3 regions of the Phytobacter sp. V69 genome follow, and region 1 is predicted to be linked to each of the others. Evidence: predicted binding sites of a transcription regulator. Region 1 holds the regulator's gene; each other region holds the start of a gene.
The links. The regulator ArgR, encoded in region 1, controls arginine synthesis, uptake and breakdown. The targets are predictions, from matches to a motif close to ANTGAATAAAAATACANT.

Region 1 (5,229 bases):
CTGGGGCAGACCATCACCCAGGGGATCATCAGCGCCACCGGGCGAATTGGCCTGAACCCGACCGGGCGACAGAATTTCCTGCAAACGGACGCCTCCATCAACCACGGCAACTCCGGCGGCGCACTGGTGAACTCGCTGGGTGAGCTGATGGGGATCAACACCCTGTCGTTTGACAAGAGCAACGATGGCGAGACACCGGAAGGTATCGGCTTTGCAATTCCCTTCCAGCTCGCGACGAAAATCATGGATAAGCTGATTCGCGATGGACGAGTGATCCGCGGTTATATCGGTATCGGCGGGCGAGAAATCGCGCCAATGCATGCCCAGGGTGGCGCTATCGATCAGATTCAGGGGATTGTGGTTAATGAAGTCTCACCAGATGGTCCAGCCGCCCAGGCAGGTATTCAGGTGAATGATGTGATTGTTAGCGTGAACGGTAAACCGGCGGTCTCCGCGCTGGAAACCATGGACCAGGTTGCAGAAATTCGTCCAGGATCGGTCATTCCAGTCGAAGTGATGCGTGATGAAAAGAAACTCAAGCTGCAGGTCACGATACAGGAATACCCGGCAACCAACTAAGTGCGATAAAAACCGGAGCTCAATGAACTCCGGTTTTTTTGCACGTCCCTGGCGGCAAACGGCATTCCAGGCGGCGGCGAAAATTACTTATTGACGAAATCCTCGCCGAGCTGAATATCTTTTCTCAGGGTATCCAGCATCCCTTCCAGCGCCTGTTGTTCGAAAGCGCTTAATTTGCCAATCGCCTGGCGTTCTTCGATACCATTTTTACCTAACAGCAGCGGCTGAGAGAAGAAGCGGGCATACAGGCCATCACCTTCAATATAGGCACATTCTACAACGCCTTTTTCGCCCTGCAGCGCACGCACCAGTGACAGACCAAAACGCGCGGCCGCCTGGCCCATGGAGAGGGTTGCAGACCCGCCACCCGCCTTCGCTTCGACCACCTCAGTACCCGCGTTCTGAATCCGTTTGGTCAGATCGGCAATTTCCTGTTCAGAGAAGCTGACACCCGGAATTTGCGATAACAGCGGCAGAATGGTCACGCCTGAATGACCACCGACTACCGGCACTTCAACATCACCCGGCAGCTTGCCTTTCAGCTCAGCGACAAAGGTATTGGAGCGAATGATATCCAGCGTCGTCACGCCAAACAGTTTGTTCTTGTCATACACACCGGCTTTTTTCAGCACTTCTGCCGCAATCGCCACCGTGGTGTTAACCGGGTTAGTGATCACGCCAATACAGGCTTTAGGGCAGGTTTTTGCAATTTGCGTGACCAGGTTTTTCACAATGCCGGCATTCACATTGAACAGATCGGAGCGATCCATACCCGGCTTACGCGCCACGCCGGCGGAAATCAGTACCACGTCCGCACCGTGCAGCGCAGGCGTCGCATCTTCTCCGGAAAAACCTTTTATTTTCACAGCAGTAGGAATATGACTGAGGTCAACGGCAACCCCAGGGGTTACGGGAGCAATATCGTAAAGCGAGAGTTCTGAACCTGAAGGCAGTTGAGTTTTAAGTAGTAGAGCTAACGCCTGGCCGATGCCGCCAGCTGCGCCGAGGACTGCAACTTTCATCATAAACTCCTTATTATGGTTAGCTAAATATTTTGTTACTCCATTGCGGCGACCTTAATTCACCCTGATAATTATGGCAACGAGCCAGCCAAAATTCTGCGGCGTGGCGCGCTTTTAAAATATTATAATGGGCTTTACCGCTGTAAGACCGGCAAACTAAGCAACTAACACTGAGAGTTTACAATATAGCTCTGATATCCATCTAAACAATATCATTCTAGTAACATTTATTTTACTTTTGCTTGAATTTGCGACACATGGCACAGTGGGTTCATATCACGCATTTTGATAGATTTTGCGCGACCCATAACAATATTTGAGTTATTTCCACAGTAGATTATTTGCATAAAAATTCATCCATGTGCATAATAATGTAGTTTTCACGGCCTTAATACGGGTGACTTATGCGAAGCTCGGCAAAACAAGAAGAATTAGTTAAAGCGTTTAAAGCGCTACTTAAAGAAGAGAAATTTAGTTCTCAGGGAGAGATTGTCCTGGCGTTGCAAGAGCAAGGCTTTGACAATATCAATCAGTCCAAAGTCTCCCGTATGCTGACTAAATTCGGTGCGGTGCGTACGCGCAACGCCAAAATGGAGATGGTTTACTGTCTGCCCGTCGAACTGGGCGTTCCGACCACCTCCAGCCCGCTCAAAAACCTGGTGCTTGATATTGACTACAACGACGCGGTCGTGGTTATTCATACCAGCCCTGGCGCGGCGCAGTTGATTGCACGTTTGCTGGACTCACTGGGCAAAGCGGAAGGTATTCTGGGCACCATTGCCGGTGACGATACCATTTTCACTACCCCGGCGAACGGTTTTACGGTCAAAGAGCTTTACGAAGCTATCCTCGTTCTGTTCGAACAAGAGCTTTAACCTCTCTTTTCCCCCGGCACAGCGTCGGGGAAATCCCTTCTGATAGTCCTTTTTCTCTCTTTCCTGCGCTTACTTTTAACACAATGTGCGAATTTCTGTCTCATTTCATTCACGCAATGAATGTTTCCGCACGAAAAATCAAAGAACATCATTCCTTTGATTTATATATATAAAAAATAATCACCGCTTCAAAATCAGCCGTTTTTTATGCCTTTTTGGCTATAAAAAAAGGTTTCTTTACCACTTACTTACAATGGAAATAATTAGCCCGGTATTAATTTTACACGTTATTAGTGTATACTTGATTTTGTGATGAGGGTCACGAAACAAGTCCCTCAGGAATTGAGATTCGACGAGGTAAGCATCATGAAAATCAAATCAACTGTAGCAACACTTAGCATTCTTTCTGTTCTGTCATTTGGCGCTTTCGCAGCGAGCTCTATCGACGCTGGCCAGGCGCAAAGTCGTGAATCATTAGGTACCGTTTCCGTTGGAGGCATCGCGTCCTCACCAATGGACATGCGTGCAGAACTGAACAAAAAAGCGGATGAACAAGGTGCATCTTCCTATCGCATCATTGAAGCACGTACCGGTGATAACTGGCACGCCACTGCTGAACTGTACAAATAAGTTATCCGACAACCCTATGTAATCATCACTTAACGGCACCAGGCATAAAAATAGCGGTTTAAACCTTCTCGCCGTTGAGTATTGAGGAGAAAGACAATGAAACGTAACGTAATCATCGCAGCCCTTGGTTTAGCTTCACTGATCTCTTTTGGCGCCAGCGCAGCCACCCAACTGTCCGACAGCCAAACGCAAAACATGCAGTCCATGGGCAGCGTATCCGTCTCCCAGACCGCAAGTTCACCAATGAGCATCCGTGAAGAACTGTCTGCCAAAGCTGACGCAGCAGGTGCGAAAGCCTACCACGTGACCGAACTCCAGGAAGGCGACACCTGGCATGCAACGGCGGAACTCTACAAATAAACCCTCGTCGTCTAGTCCGACGACTTGCCCCCGCCTGTCGGGGGCTTTTTTTACGCGCTGCGTTAATGCACGTTAAAACGCAGCTGCCCTTGCAGCTCTTCCTCTGCTTCATCAAATAGCAGGATCAATGCGCCGAAACGCCGCCGCCGTCTTTCGCTCAGATGAATGAATTCAATTTCGACCGGCAACGGCAATGTTTCCGTCACCACCTTCCACAATGAATCCAGATCGGTGACTTTTTCTCGATCGAGAGCAAACCGGCGGGAAAATTCGCGATAGAAGGTACTTTGATTGTCTATCTCAGCAAAATCGAAGGTATAGATATTCATTGTCCGTCATCCAGCCCAATAGGGCGACTTACGCCGCCCGGCAGAGTTATAATCCCCCAAGATGCAGGGTTTTGACTTCCAGAAACTCATCCAACCCCAGCACCGATCCCTCACGCCCGAGCCCGGACTCTTTTACGCCGCCGAATGGCCCCAGCTCCGTGGATACCGCACACTCGTTGATACCAATCATTCCACTTTCAATCGCCTGGGATACGCGAAATACCCGGGACAAGTTTTGCGTGTAGAAATAGGCCGCCAGCCCAAACGGGGTAGCATTCGCACGCTGAATAACCTCATCTTCGGTGGAAAAGCGAAAACAGGCAGCGACCGGGCCAAAGGTCTCTTCGTTTGCCAGCTTCATTCCATCGCTGCAATCCCCCAGTACGGTGGGTTGCCAGAAATTTCCCCCCAGCGTATGCGCTTTACCGCCCGCCAGAACCTTCGCGCCTTTTGTGACGGCATCCTCTACGTGCTCGCGGACTTTATCTACCGCAGAAGACTCGATCAGCGGCCCGACGATAACCCCCTCCTCCATCCCGTTACCGACCTTAAGGGCGCTGACCGCTGCGGACAGTTTTTGGGTGAAATCGTCATACACGAATTCGTGAATATAGAAGCGGTTAACGCTGACGCACACCTGCCCGGCGTTACGAAACTTGTTAGCAACCGCGCCTTTCACGGCGGCATCGATATCGGCATCGTCAAAAACGATATAAGGCGCATTGCCGCCTAATTCCATCGACACCTTTTTCATAGTTTCCGCCGCGTTACGCACCAGCGTTTTGCCCACGGCAGTGGAACCGGTAAAGGAGATTTTACGTACCTCGTGACTCGCCATGATCGCATCGCTGATTTGCGGCGTATTCCCGGCAACCGCATTGAGCACACCGTCCGGCACACCAGCCTTTTTCGCCAGCGCCAGTAGCGCAAAGGCACTGAGCGGGGTGTTATTGGCGGGTTTAATGACCCCCGTACACCCTGCGGCTAACGCCGGTCCCAGCTTACGGGTCAGCATCGCCATCGGGAAATTCCACGGGGTAATGGCCGCCACCACACCAATCGGTTCACGGGTGGCAAAAATACGCGAGCCGGGTTTAATCGGCGGGATGATTTCACCGTTGGCACGCTTCGCCTGTTCGGCAAACCATTGAATAAAGCTGGCGGCATAATCCACTTCACCCTCGGCCTCTTTTAACGGCTTGCCCTGCTCAGTGGTCATCAACTTTCCCAGCCACCTTTTGTTTTCAATGATTAATTCGTACCAGCGGTAAAGGATGGTGGAACGTTCTTTCGCGGTTTTCGCACGCCAGGCGGGGAAGGCTTTGGTGGCGGCAGCAATGGAGGCTTCGGTCTCTTTTTTCCCAGCTTTCGCCACTTTTGCGATAACCTCGCCCGTCGCCGGATTCAGTACGTCAAATGTCGTGTCCAGCGATT
Region 2 (5,229 bases), on a different contig from region 1:
TTTAGTCGTTTGCTCCCTCTCCCTGTGGGAGAGGGCCGGGGTGAGGGATGGGCCCGCAGAGGATCAAACCAACCGTTTTTTCGCATCCGCAATGGCCTGCGCGACCTGCTTCGGCGACACACCGCCCTTGGCTGCGCGCTTATCCAGGCAAGATTGCAGCGACAGAATCGGATAGACATCATCGCCAATCACCGCGCTGAATTTTTGCAGGTCGGCCAGCGCCAGCTCTTCCAGCGGTTTACCCTGGCTGATAGCTTCCACTACCGCTTCACCGACAATATGGTGCGCTTCACGGAACGGCACGCCTTTGGCGACCAGATAATCCGCCAGCTCGGTCGCATTCGCATAACCTTGCTGTGCCGCTTCCTGGCAACGCGGACGTTTCACCTGAATGCCGTCCAGCACCAGCGCCGCCATGTGCAGACAGTCGAGCCAGGTATCGAGCGCATCGAACAGCCCTTCTTTGTCTTCCTGCATATCTTTGTTGTACGCCAGCGGCAGACCTTTCAGGGTCATCATCATGCCGGTCAACGCGCCCTGCACGCGGCCACATTTACCACGGATCAGCTCCAGCGCATCCGGGTTTTTCTTCTGTGGCATCAGGGAAGAGCCGGAGGTTACGCGATCGGACAACTCAACAAACCCAGCTTCACCGGTGTTGAAGAAAATCAGGTCTTCAGCAAAACGGGAGAGATGGACCATCCCGATGGATGCATCAGACAGCAGCTCTAGCACATGGTCACGGTCAGAAACGGTATCCAGACTGTTGCGGGTCGCGGAAGCAAAGCCCAGCCAGCCGGCCAGCTGCTCGCGATCGATTTCGTATGCCGTCCCTGCCAGTGCGCCACAACCCAACGGGCTGACGTCCAGACGTTTCAGGGTGTCCTGCAGGCGGCTTTCATCACGCGCCAGCATTTCCACGTAGGCCAGACACCAGTGGGCAAACGTCACCGGCTGCGCACGCTGCAGGTGGGTATAACCCGGCATCACCGCGTCCTGATTACTTTCTGCGGTCACCACCAGCGCGCTCTGCAACTGACGGTTGGCCGTCAACAGCTCTGCCACCGTGTCTTTGCACCACAGTTTGAGGTCGGTCGCGACCTGGTCGTTACGGCTACGCCCGGTATGCAGTTTTTTACCCAACTGGCCGACTTTATCAATCAGTTTACCTTCCACCCAGCTGTGAATATCTTCGGCATCGCTTTCGAGGATCTGCTGCGGATTTGCACGCACTTCTTCCAGCAGGATATTCAGCGCGTCTTCCAGTTGCAGTTGCTCATCGTTGGTTAATACACCCACGGTGACCAACGCTTTGGACCAGGCCACAGAGCCAACGATATCCTGCTCCGCCAGGCGATAGTCAAAGCGCAAAGAGTCGTTGAACTGTTTGAACCGTTGATCTGCTGCCTGAGTAAAACGCCCACCCCAAAGTGCCATAACATGCTTCCTTTATTCGTTAGTTCTGCCGGGTAGCGCTACGCTTACCCGGCCTACGGTCTTCCAGGCCCGGCAAACGAAGTGCCGCCGGGCAGTAAATATTAAGCCAGAATACGTGTACCGATCGGCGTGCCGTTAAACAGCGCCGGTAACTGATCCGCATGGCGCCAGGAGGCGATATCCACCGGGCGATTCAGCGTACGTGCAGCATCCAGCGCCGCATTCACTTTCACAATCATGCCATCGGTAATAATGCCCTGTGCGATTAACTGCTCGGCTTTCGCTGCCGTCATCTCGGCAATGCGCTGACCTTTGCCATCCAGAATACCGCTCACGTCGGAGAGCAGAATCAGGTCTGCGCCCAGCGTCGCCGCCAGCGCGGTTGCCGCCTGGTCAGCATTGACGTTCATCAGCTCACCTTCGTCGGTCACGCCGATAGAACTCATCACCGGCAGGAAGCCGCCATCCAACAATGCGTTAATCAGCTTCGGCGAGCCCGGCTGTGCCAGACCCACATGGCCCAGTTCTTCATCCAGCTTCGTCACTTTCACGCTGTCGCCATCGCCAAGATACAGGCCGACAGAAGCAATCTGGTGCTTCTTCGCCCAGGCCAGCAGGGTTTTGTTCGCCGTGCCCGCCAGCGCACCGGTAATAATGTCGATTTGATCGGCCGGGGTCACGCGCAGACCATTTTTCTTTTTCACCGGCAGGTTGAGCTGTTTCATCAGCTCATCCACTACACAGCCGCCGCCGTGCACAATCACCAGCGGGCGCTGGTGCGATTCGCGATAATTCACCAGCGCGGTAAACAGACGCTCCAGCGCTTCTTCACTATCCAGCAGTACGCCGCCGAGTTTAATAATTAATGGATTCATCATCAGGCCTGCACTCAATTAGATAAGAGACTGGGTTTCAGCATAGCCGAAACGAATATTGGCACACTGCACTGCCTGTGCAGCCGCGCCTTTTAATAAGTTATCTTCGGTCGCCACTACAATCAGGTGCTCACCCTTCACGGCGAACCCGATATCGCAGAACGGCAGGCCAACCACATTTTTCAGCGCCGGAACGCCTTTATCGTACAGACGCACCAGCGGTTTATCGTCATAAGCCTGCTGGAAGATTTCCGCGACCTGAGCATGGGTTACGCCAGGCTTCAGACGGCAGGTAATGGTTTCCAGAATGCCGCGCGGGAAATTGCCCAGATGCGGGGTAAATATGACGTCCGCCCCCAGGTGGGTTGTGATTTCCGGATGATGGCGGTGATTGAACACGCCATATGGCTGCAGGCTGACTTCACAGAAGCTATTCGAGATAGCGGCTTTACGCCCTGCCCCGCTTACGCCACTGGTCGCGTTAATCACGGGCCACTGATTCAGTTCCAGCACGCCTGCATCAATCAACGGTTTCAGGGAGAGCTGTGCAGCCGTCGGGTAGCAACCCGGTACGGCAATCAGATTCGCTTCTTTCAGCGCATCCGTGCTCCACTCCGCCAGGCCATATACCGCCTGCGTGAGCAGGTCCGGATGCTGATGGGTGAAGCCGTAGAATGTTTCATAGAACGCGGGATCGTTAACACGGAACGCACCAGACAGGTCGAAAACGACGCAACCCGCTGCGAGGAATTGTGGTGCCAGGTCGTGACTCACTTCATGCGCTGTCGCCAGGAACACCACATCAACGCCTTGTGCGAATTCACTGATGTCTGACATCGGCTGCAACGGCAGGTCGACAATGCCTTTCAACTGCGGATGTAAATCAGATACCGATTTTCCTGCATCATTACTTTGCGCTGAAACCGTCAAAGCGGTTATGTTCATATGAGGATGGCGATTTACATAGGTCACTAGCTCTGCGCCGGCGTAACCGCTGGCACCCACAATTAACGTGTTCAACATCGGGGCAGTCTACCTTCTTAGTACGTCAAGTTTGCCAGGGAGTGATTCGGCATCAATCCCACGTCGCTCTGTAAAGGCGCCGGATGGGTTCCTTTACGCTCAACATTAATGTATTTTTATTCACTATTAACGCATGAATATTGATACTATCACGAACTCAGGTATGTCAACAATGAAAATGAATTTGCCGCCATTTATCGAGATTTACCGCGCCCTGATTGGCACTCCGTCCATTAGCGCAACGGAAGAAGCACTGGATCAAAGTAATGCTTCTTTAATCAATCTGCTGGCAGGGTGGTTTGGCGACCTCGGGTTCAAGGTGGAAGTTCAGCCCGTCCCCGGCACACGGAATAAGTTTAATCTATTAGCCAGTACTGGCGAGGGCGCAGGTGGACTTCTGTTGACCGGCCACACCGATACCGTTCCGTTCGATGACGGGCGCTGGACACGCGATCCTTTCACCCTGACAGAGCACGACAATAAGCTCTACGGTCTGGGCACCGCCGACATGAAAGGCTTCTTCGCCTTCATTCTTGATGCGCTGCGTGATGTTGATGTGACGAAACTGAAAAAGCCACTCTACATTCTGGCGACCGCCGATGAAGAGACCAGCATGGCGGGTGCGCGCTATTTCTCCGAAAATACAGCGATTCGCCCGGATTGCGCCATCATCGGTGAGCCAACGTCTCTGCAACCGATCCGCGCCCATAAAGGCCATATCTCCACAGCGGTGCGTGTGATGGGTCAGTCTGGCCACTCCAGCGACCCGGCGCGCGGCGTAAACGCCATTGAACTAATGCACGATGCCATCGGGCGCATCATGACTCTGCGTGACAACCTGAAAGAGCGCTATCACTACGATGCGTTCACCGTACCTTATCCAACGCTGAACCTCGGCAGCCTGCACGGCGGTGATGCTTCCAACCGTATTTGCGCCTGCTGTGAACTGCATATGGACATCCGCCCACTGCCAGGCATGACGCTGAGCGATCTCGACGGCTTACTGAATGAAGCACTGGCACCCGTGAGCGAGCGCTGGCCGGGCCGCCTGACGGTTTCCGAACTGCATCCGCCGATCCCAGGCTACGAGTGCCCGCCGGATCATCAGTTGGTTGAAGTGGTGGAAAAACTGCTCGGCGAGAAAACTGATGTGGTGAACTACTGTACCGAAGCGCCGTTCATTCAGACGCTGTGCCCGACGCTGGTACTGGGTCCGGGTTCAATCAATCAGGCCCATCAGCCTGATGAATATCTTGAGACCCGCTTTATTAAGCCCACGCGTGAATTGATCACTCAGGTGGTCCATCACTTCTGCTGGCACTGATTTATCTCCTCACCGCCCTGGATACCCACATTCGGGGCATGGAGAAAATGCAGTGACATTGTTCACAATTCCATAAGCTACGCTTATTAGCCGTAAAGCGAATTAAATTTCGTAAATTCACGCCATTTATTCGTTTGCTGAACCGATTTCGCAGCAATTGACGTCGTGGGTTTTACGTGGCTTTATAAAAGACGGTGTCTGATATCTGTCCGTTTCACGTTGCAGGACGGTGGATATAACAAAATAAAATGAGATGGGGTGTCTGGGTTAACATGAACGAACAATATTCCGCTTTGCGTAGTAATGTCAGTATGCTCGGCAAGCTGCTGGGGGATACCATCAAGGATGCGTTGGGAGAGAACATTCTTGATAGGGTCGAAACAATCCGTAAGCTGTCCAAATCTTCACGTGCTGGTAACGAGGTTAATCGTCAGGAACTGCTCAATACGCTGCAGAACCTGTCCAATGATGAACTGCTGCCGGTTGCCCGCGCATTCAGTCAATTTCTGAACCTTGCCAACACCGCTGAGCAATACCACAGCATTTCGCCAAAAGGCGAAGCCGCAAACA
Region 3 (5,229 bases), on a different contig from region 1:
AAAAGATAAGCAGGTCGAGATGGAATTTTACATCCCTATTGCGCAAAACCTGCATGCCGGGGCGCTCGACGGACTGATCCGCCAGTACGATCCCCTGTCGGCCGACTGCCCGCCGCTCGATTTCCGCGATGTGCGCGGCATGCTAAAGGGTTTTATCGACCTCGTGTTTCGCCACGAAGGGCGTTACTACCTGCTGGATTACAAATCCAACTGGCTGGGAGAATCCAGCGAGGCCTATACCCGTGAGGCGATGGCGGTCGCCATGCAGTCTCACCGTTACGATTTGCAGTATCAGCTGTATACGCTGGCGCTTCATCGCTACCTGCGCCACCGTATCGCCGGATACGATTATGAGCAGCATTTTGGCGGCGTAATTTACCTGTTCCTGCGCGGCGTCGAGCCTGGCAATCCGCAGCAGGGGATCTTTACTACCCGGCCTGATGTGGCATTGATAAGCCAGATGGATGCCCTGTTTGCCGGGGAAACCCAGGAGGTGGCGCAATGATGCTGCGTACGTTACTGCAACAGGCCGCCGAGCTGAAAATATTGCGCCCGCTGGATGTGCAATTCGCTCTGACCGTTGCCGGTGATGATGAACCAGCGGTGATGTTGGCCGCGGCGATGCTGAGCTTTGATGCCGGTGAAGGGCATGTCTGCTTGCCGCTTTCACGTTTATCGGCGCAAAACCTGCCTGCCAAAGCGCATCCGTTGCTGGCTTCTCTCTATGAAGAGGCCAGAAATCCGGCTGACTGGCGCGAGACGTTGCTGGCCTCGCCAGCGGTTAGCGGGGGAGAGACGGCAACGCCGATGATCCTCGTCGCAGACCGCCTTTACCTGAACCGTATGTGGTGCAATGAACGCAGCATTGCCACCTTTTTTGCTGAGGTGAATCAGCCGCTGGTGGTCGACGAAGTCCGTCTGCAACAGGCGCTGAACGAACTGTTTCCGCCGTCTGATGACATTAACTGGCAGAAGGTGGCGGCGGCAGTTGCGTTGACTCGCCGCCGCGTGTCGGTGATTTCTGGCGGACCGGGTACCGGGAAAACCACGACGGTGGCGAAGCTGCTTGCCGCGCTGGTGCAAATGGCCGATGGCGCACGCTGTCGCATTAGTCTTGCGGCTCCCACCGGAAAGGCGGCTGCCCGCCTGACGGAATCATTAGGCGCTGCATTGCGTCAGTTGCCGCTGACCGACAAGCAAAAGGCGACGCTGCCCGATGAAGCCAGTACGTTGCACCGCCTGCTGGGCGCGCTGCCCGGCAGCCAGCGATTACGTTATCACGCCGGAAACCCGCTGCATCTGGACGTGCTGGTGGTGGATGAAGCCTCGATGATTGACCTGCCGATGATGTCGCGCTTGATTGACGCGCTGCCGCAACACGCACGGGTGATTTTCCTTGGCGACCGCGACCAGCTGGCGTCAGTGGAAGCCGGGGCGGTGCTGGGCGACATTTGCGCGTGGGTCAACAAAGGCTTCACCCCGGAGCGTGCCGCGCAGCTGTCGCGGATTACGGGCACCACAGTTCCTGCTGGTGAAGGCTCTTCGGCCAGTGCGTTGCGTGACAGCCTGTGTCTGCTGCAAAAAAGCTATCGCTTCGGCAGTGATTCGGGCATAGGGCAACTGGCGGCGGCGGTTAACCGTGGCGATAAAGCCGCGTCGCGCGCCGTGCTGAGCCAGGGATTTAGCGATATCGAAAGCAAACACCTGCAAAGCAGCGAAGATTATCAGAGCATGATCGAGGATGCGCTGGCAGGCTATGGCCGTTTTCTGGCGCTGGTGCGCGAAGGAGCGCAGCCGCAGGATGTCATCACCGCGTTCGGTGAATATCAGCTGCTGTGTGCGTTGCGTGAAGGGCCATTTGGCGTGAGCGGGCTGAACGAGCGTATCGAGCAGGCGCTTGTTCGGCAGCGGCGTATGATCCGCCCGGCGCATTCTCGCTGGTATCACGGCAGGCCGGTGATGATCACGCGCAATGACGCGTCGCTGGGGCTGTTTAACGGCGATATCGGTATTGCGCTTGAACAGGAGCAGGGTATTCGCGTCTGGTTCCCGTTACCGGACGGCAGCATGAAATCCGTGCAGCCCAGCCGTTTGCCGGAACACGACACCGCATGGGCCATGACGGTACATAAATCGCAGGGCTCGGAGTTTGATCATGCGGCGCTGATTTTGCCGGGGCAGGTTGTGCCGGTGGTGACAAGAGAGTTGGTCTATACCGCGATTACCCGTGCGAAAAAGCAGCTGTCGCTGTATGCCGATGAGCGCATTCTGGCGCAGGCGATTGCCACGCGAACCGAAAGACGCAGCGGGCTGAATGACATTTTTGCAACGATGTAGATATCGTTGAAACGATTAGAACGGAGCCCTCATCTCTGCGATGGGGGCAACCGTTCGACTTACCCCAAATCTGCCATCAGCACTTTTGAACGACGCTGATAGTTGTACATCTCTTTTTTACTTTCCGGCAGGGAATCAATATCCACCGGCGTAAAGCCGCGCTCCTGGAACCAGTGGATGCTGCGGGTGGTGAGCACGAAGAGTTTGCTCAGACCCATCTGCTTCGCCTGAGCGGCAATACGCTCGAGTAAAACCTCGCCGCGCGATGAGCTGCGGTAGTCCGGGTGAACCGCCACGCAGGCCATTTCACCTATTTTCTCTTCCTGGAACGGATAGAGCGCCGCACAGGCGATGGTCAGGTTATCGCGCTGAATCACGGTGAATTTATCGATCTCCATCTCCAACTGTTCGCGTGAACGGCGCACCAGAATACCCTGCTGCTCCAGTGGGCGAATCAGCTCAAGAATACCGCCGATATCGTTAATGGTGGCGCGGCGAATCTGCTCTGCACTCTCCATCACAATCTGCGTGCCGATACCGTCGCGAGAGAACAACTCTTGTAACAGCGCACCATCTTCCTGATAACTGATCAGATGGCTGCGGCGCACGCCACTGCGGCAGGCCTTCATGGCACCGCGCAGGAAGCGCACTGTACCGGAATGGTAATCGCCTTCTTCTTCGAGGGATTCCACCCGCGACTGCGCTTCGTTCGGGAACATCTCGGAGACAATCTGCCCGTCTTCGTTGTAGACACCCTGCGACGAGCAAAAGCCGATCATCTTCTCTGCTTTCAGCTTGATGGCCAACTGTGTCGCAATCTCTTCCGAGGTGAGGTTGAAGCTTTCGCCGGTCACGGACACTGCAACCGGCCCCAGCAGCACAATCGCGCCGCTGTCTAACTGACGATGAATCGCGTCTTCATCGATACGACGGATACGTCCGCTGTGGCAGTAGTCGACGCCTTCGTCTACGCCCAGCGGCTGAGCGATAATGAAGTTGCCGCTCACCACGTTGATGTGCGCACCCTGCAGTGGCGTATTGTTCAGGCTCATGGAAAGGCGGGCGGTAATGTCCAGCTGCAGCAGACCGGCAGCCTGTTTTACCAGCTCAAGCGTTTTGGCATCCGTTACGCGGATATGCTTGTGATAGAGCGGCTCGTGCTTATGCGCGGCAAGATTAGCGTCAATCTGCGGGCGTGCTCCATACACCACCACCAGGCGAATGCCCAGACTGTGGAGTAAGCCTATGTCGCTGACAATGCTGGAAAAGTTTTCATGCTCAATGGCTTCGCCGCCGAGCATAATGACAAACGTTTTTCCCCGATGGGTATTAATATAGGGAACAGAATGGCGAAATCCCTGTACCAGTTCGGTTCTGCGTTCCTTTACCACGGCCTACCCTCACTGCATGATTATTCGTAAAAAATGTATTTTTATTCTTTTATGGCGCCCGGTGCAAGCCATAAATGCGTCTTTGACAAAGAATAATACCTGCCTCCCGAAGCATGTATTGCGTATGTTTACCCTTTTATTGATGACAGTTTATGCGTCATTCGTTAAAGTTTTCGGTCAAATCTGACGTTTATTAAGTATTTCACCTTTTTTGCTCGGGAGAAGCATGTCGGGAAGTCAATCAAGGCTGAGCCGCCGCGGATTGTTACAAGGGGCGGGCGCTATGTGGTTATTGAGCGTGAGTCAGGTCGGTCTCGCTGCCGTCAGTCAGGTGGTGGCGGTACGCGTCTGGCCTGCGTCAACCTATACTCGCGTCACCGTTGAGTCTAACCACGTGCTGAAATATCGCCAGTTTGCGCTCAGCAATCCGGATCGCCTGGTTGTGGATATTGAAGACGTCAACCTGAACTCTGTTCTGAAAGGCATGGGCACGCAAATCCGCGACGACGATCCTTTTATTAAATCGGCACGCGTTGGGCAGTTCGATCCGAAAACGGTGCGTATGGTGTTCGAGCTTAAGCAGGATATTAAACCGCAGCTCTTTGCCCTTGCGCCGGTGGCTGGATTTAAAGAACGTCTGGTGATGGATCTCTATCCGGCGAATGCGAAAGATGTGCAGGATCCGCTGCTGGCGTTGCTGGAAGATTACAACCAGGGTGACCTGGAAAAACAGGTGCCTCCTGCGCAAAGCGGGCCGCAGCCGGGGAAAGCAGGGCGAGATCGCCCGATCGTGATTATGCTCGATCCGGGACATGGCGGTGAGGATTCGGGCGCTATCGGTAAATACCGGACCCGGGAAAAAGATGTGGTGCTGCAAATCGCCCGTCGCCTGCGTGCGCTTATCGAGCAGGAAGGCAATATGAAAGCCTACATGACGCGCAATGAGGATGTGTTCATCCCGCTGAAAGTGCGTGTCGCCAAAGCGCAGAAGCAGCGCGCCGACCTGTTTGTTTCTATTCATGCGGACGCGTTCACCAGCCGCCAGCCGAGCGGCTCATCGGTCTTCGCCCTTTCAACCAAAGGGGCGACCAGCACGGCGGCGAAATATCTGGCGGAAACGCAGAACGCCTCCGACTTAATCGGTGGGGTCAGCAAGAGCGGCGATCGCTATCTCGATCACACGATGTTCGATATGGTGCAGTCGCTGACCATCAATGACAGCCTGAAATTTGGTAAAGCAGTGCTGGGGAAACTGGGTAGCATCAATAATCTGCATAAGAACAGCGTCGAGCAGGCCGGGTTTGCGGTGCTGAAAGCACCGGATATTCCATCGATCCTCGTCGAAACCGCGTTTATCAGTAACGTGGAAGAGGAGCGTAAGCTCAAGACCGCGAAATTCCAGCAAGAGGTGGCTGAGTCTATTCTGGCAGGGATTAAGGCGTACTTTGCCGATGGCGCAACGCTGGCAAGAAGAGGCTAGCTTTTTAAGGATGTTGTTCGA

Region 2: the regulator ArgR is predicted to act here: its motif matches at 3,443-3,460, upstream of argC (N-acetyl-gamma-glutamyl-phosphate reductase).
Region 3: the regulator ArgR is predicted to act here: its motif matches at 3,761-3,778, upstream of argA (amino-acid N-acetyltransferase).

What each region holds. Positions count from the first base shown of each region.
Region 1 covers NZ_CBFFRL010000002.1:20,255-25,483, reverse strand. Annotated here, with positions in the region: gene degS (outer membrane-stress sensor serine endopeptidase DegS) at 1-579, shown strand, start outside; gene mdh (malate dehydrogenase) at 663-1,601, opposite strand; gene argR (transcriptional regulator ArgR) at 2,006-2,476, shown strand; gene yhcN (peroxide/acid stress response protein YhcN) at 2,843-3,106, shown strand; gene yhcN (peroxide/acid stress response protein YhcN) at 3,203-3,466, shown strand; gene ACSZPU_RS00530 (barstar family protein) at 3,529-3,795, opposite strand; gene ACSZPU_RS00525 (NAD-dependent succinate-semialdehyde dehydrogenase) at 3,842-5,229, opposite strand, start outside.
Region 2 covers NZ_CBFFRL010000019.1:8,182-13,410, forward strand. Annotated here, with positions in the region: gene argH (argininosuccinate lyase) at 64-1,437, opposite strand; gene argB (acetylglutamate kinase) at 1,539-2,315, opposite strand; gene argC (N-acetyl-gamma-glutamyl-phosphate reductase) at 2,331-3,335, opposite strand; gene argE (acetylornithine deacetylase) at 3,508-4,659, shown strand; gene ppc (phosphoenolpyruvate carboxylase) at 4,932-5,229, shown strand, end outside.
Region 3 covers NZ_CBFFRL010000006.1:17,622-22,850, forward strand. Annotated here, with positions in the region: gene recB (exodeoxyribonuclease V subunit beta) at 1-505, shown strand, start outside; gene recD (exodeoxyribonuclease V subunit alpha) at 502-2,337, shown strand; gene argA (amino-acid N-acetyltransferase) at 2,397-3,728, opposite strand; gene amiC (N-acetylmuramoyl-L-alanine amidase AmiC) at 3,955-5,208, shown strand.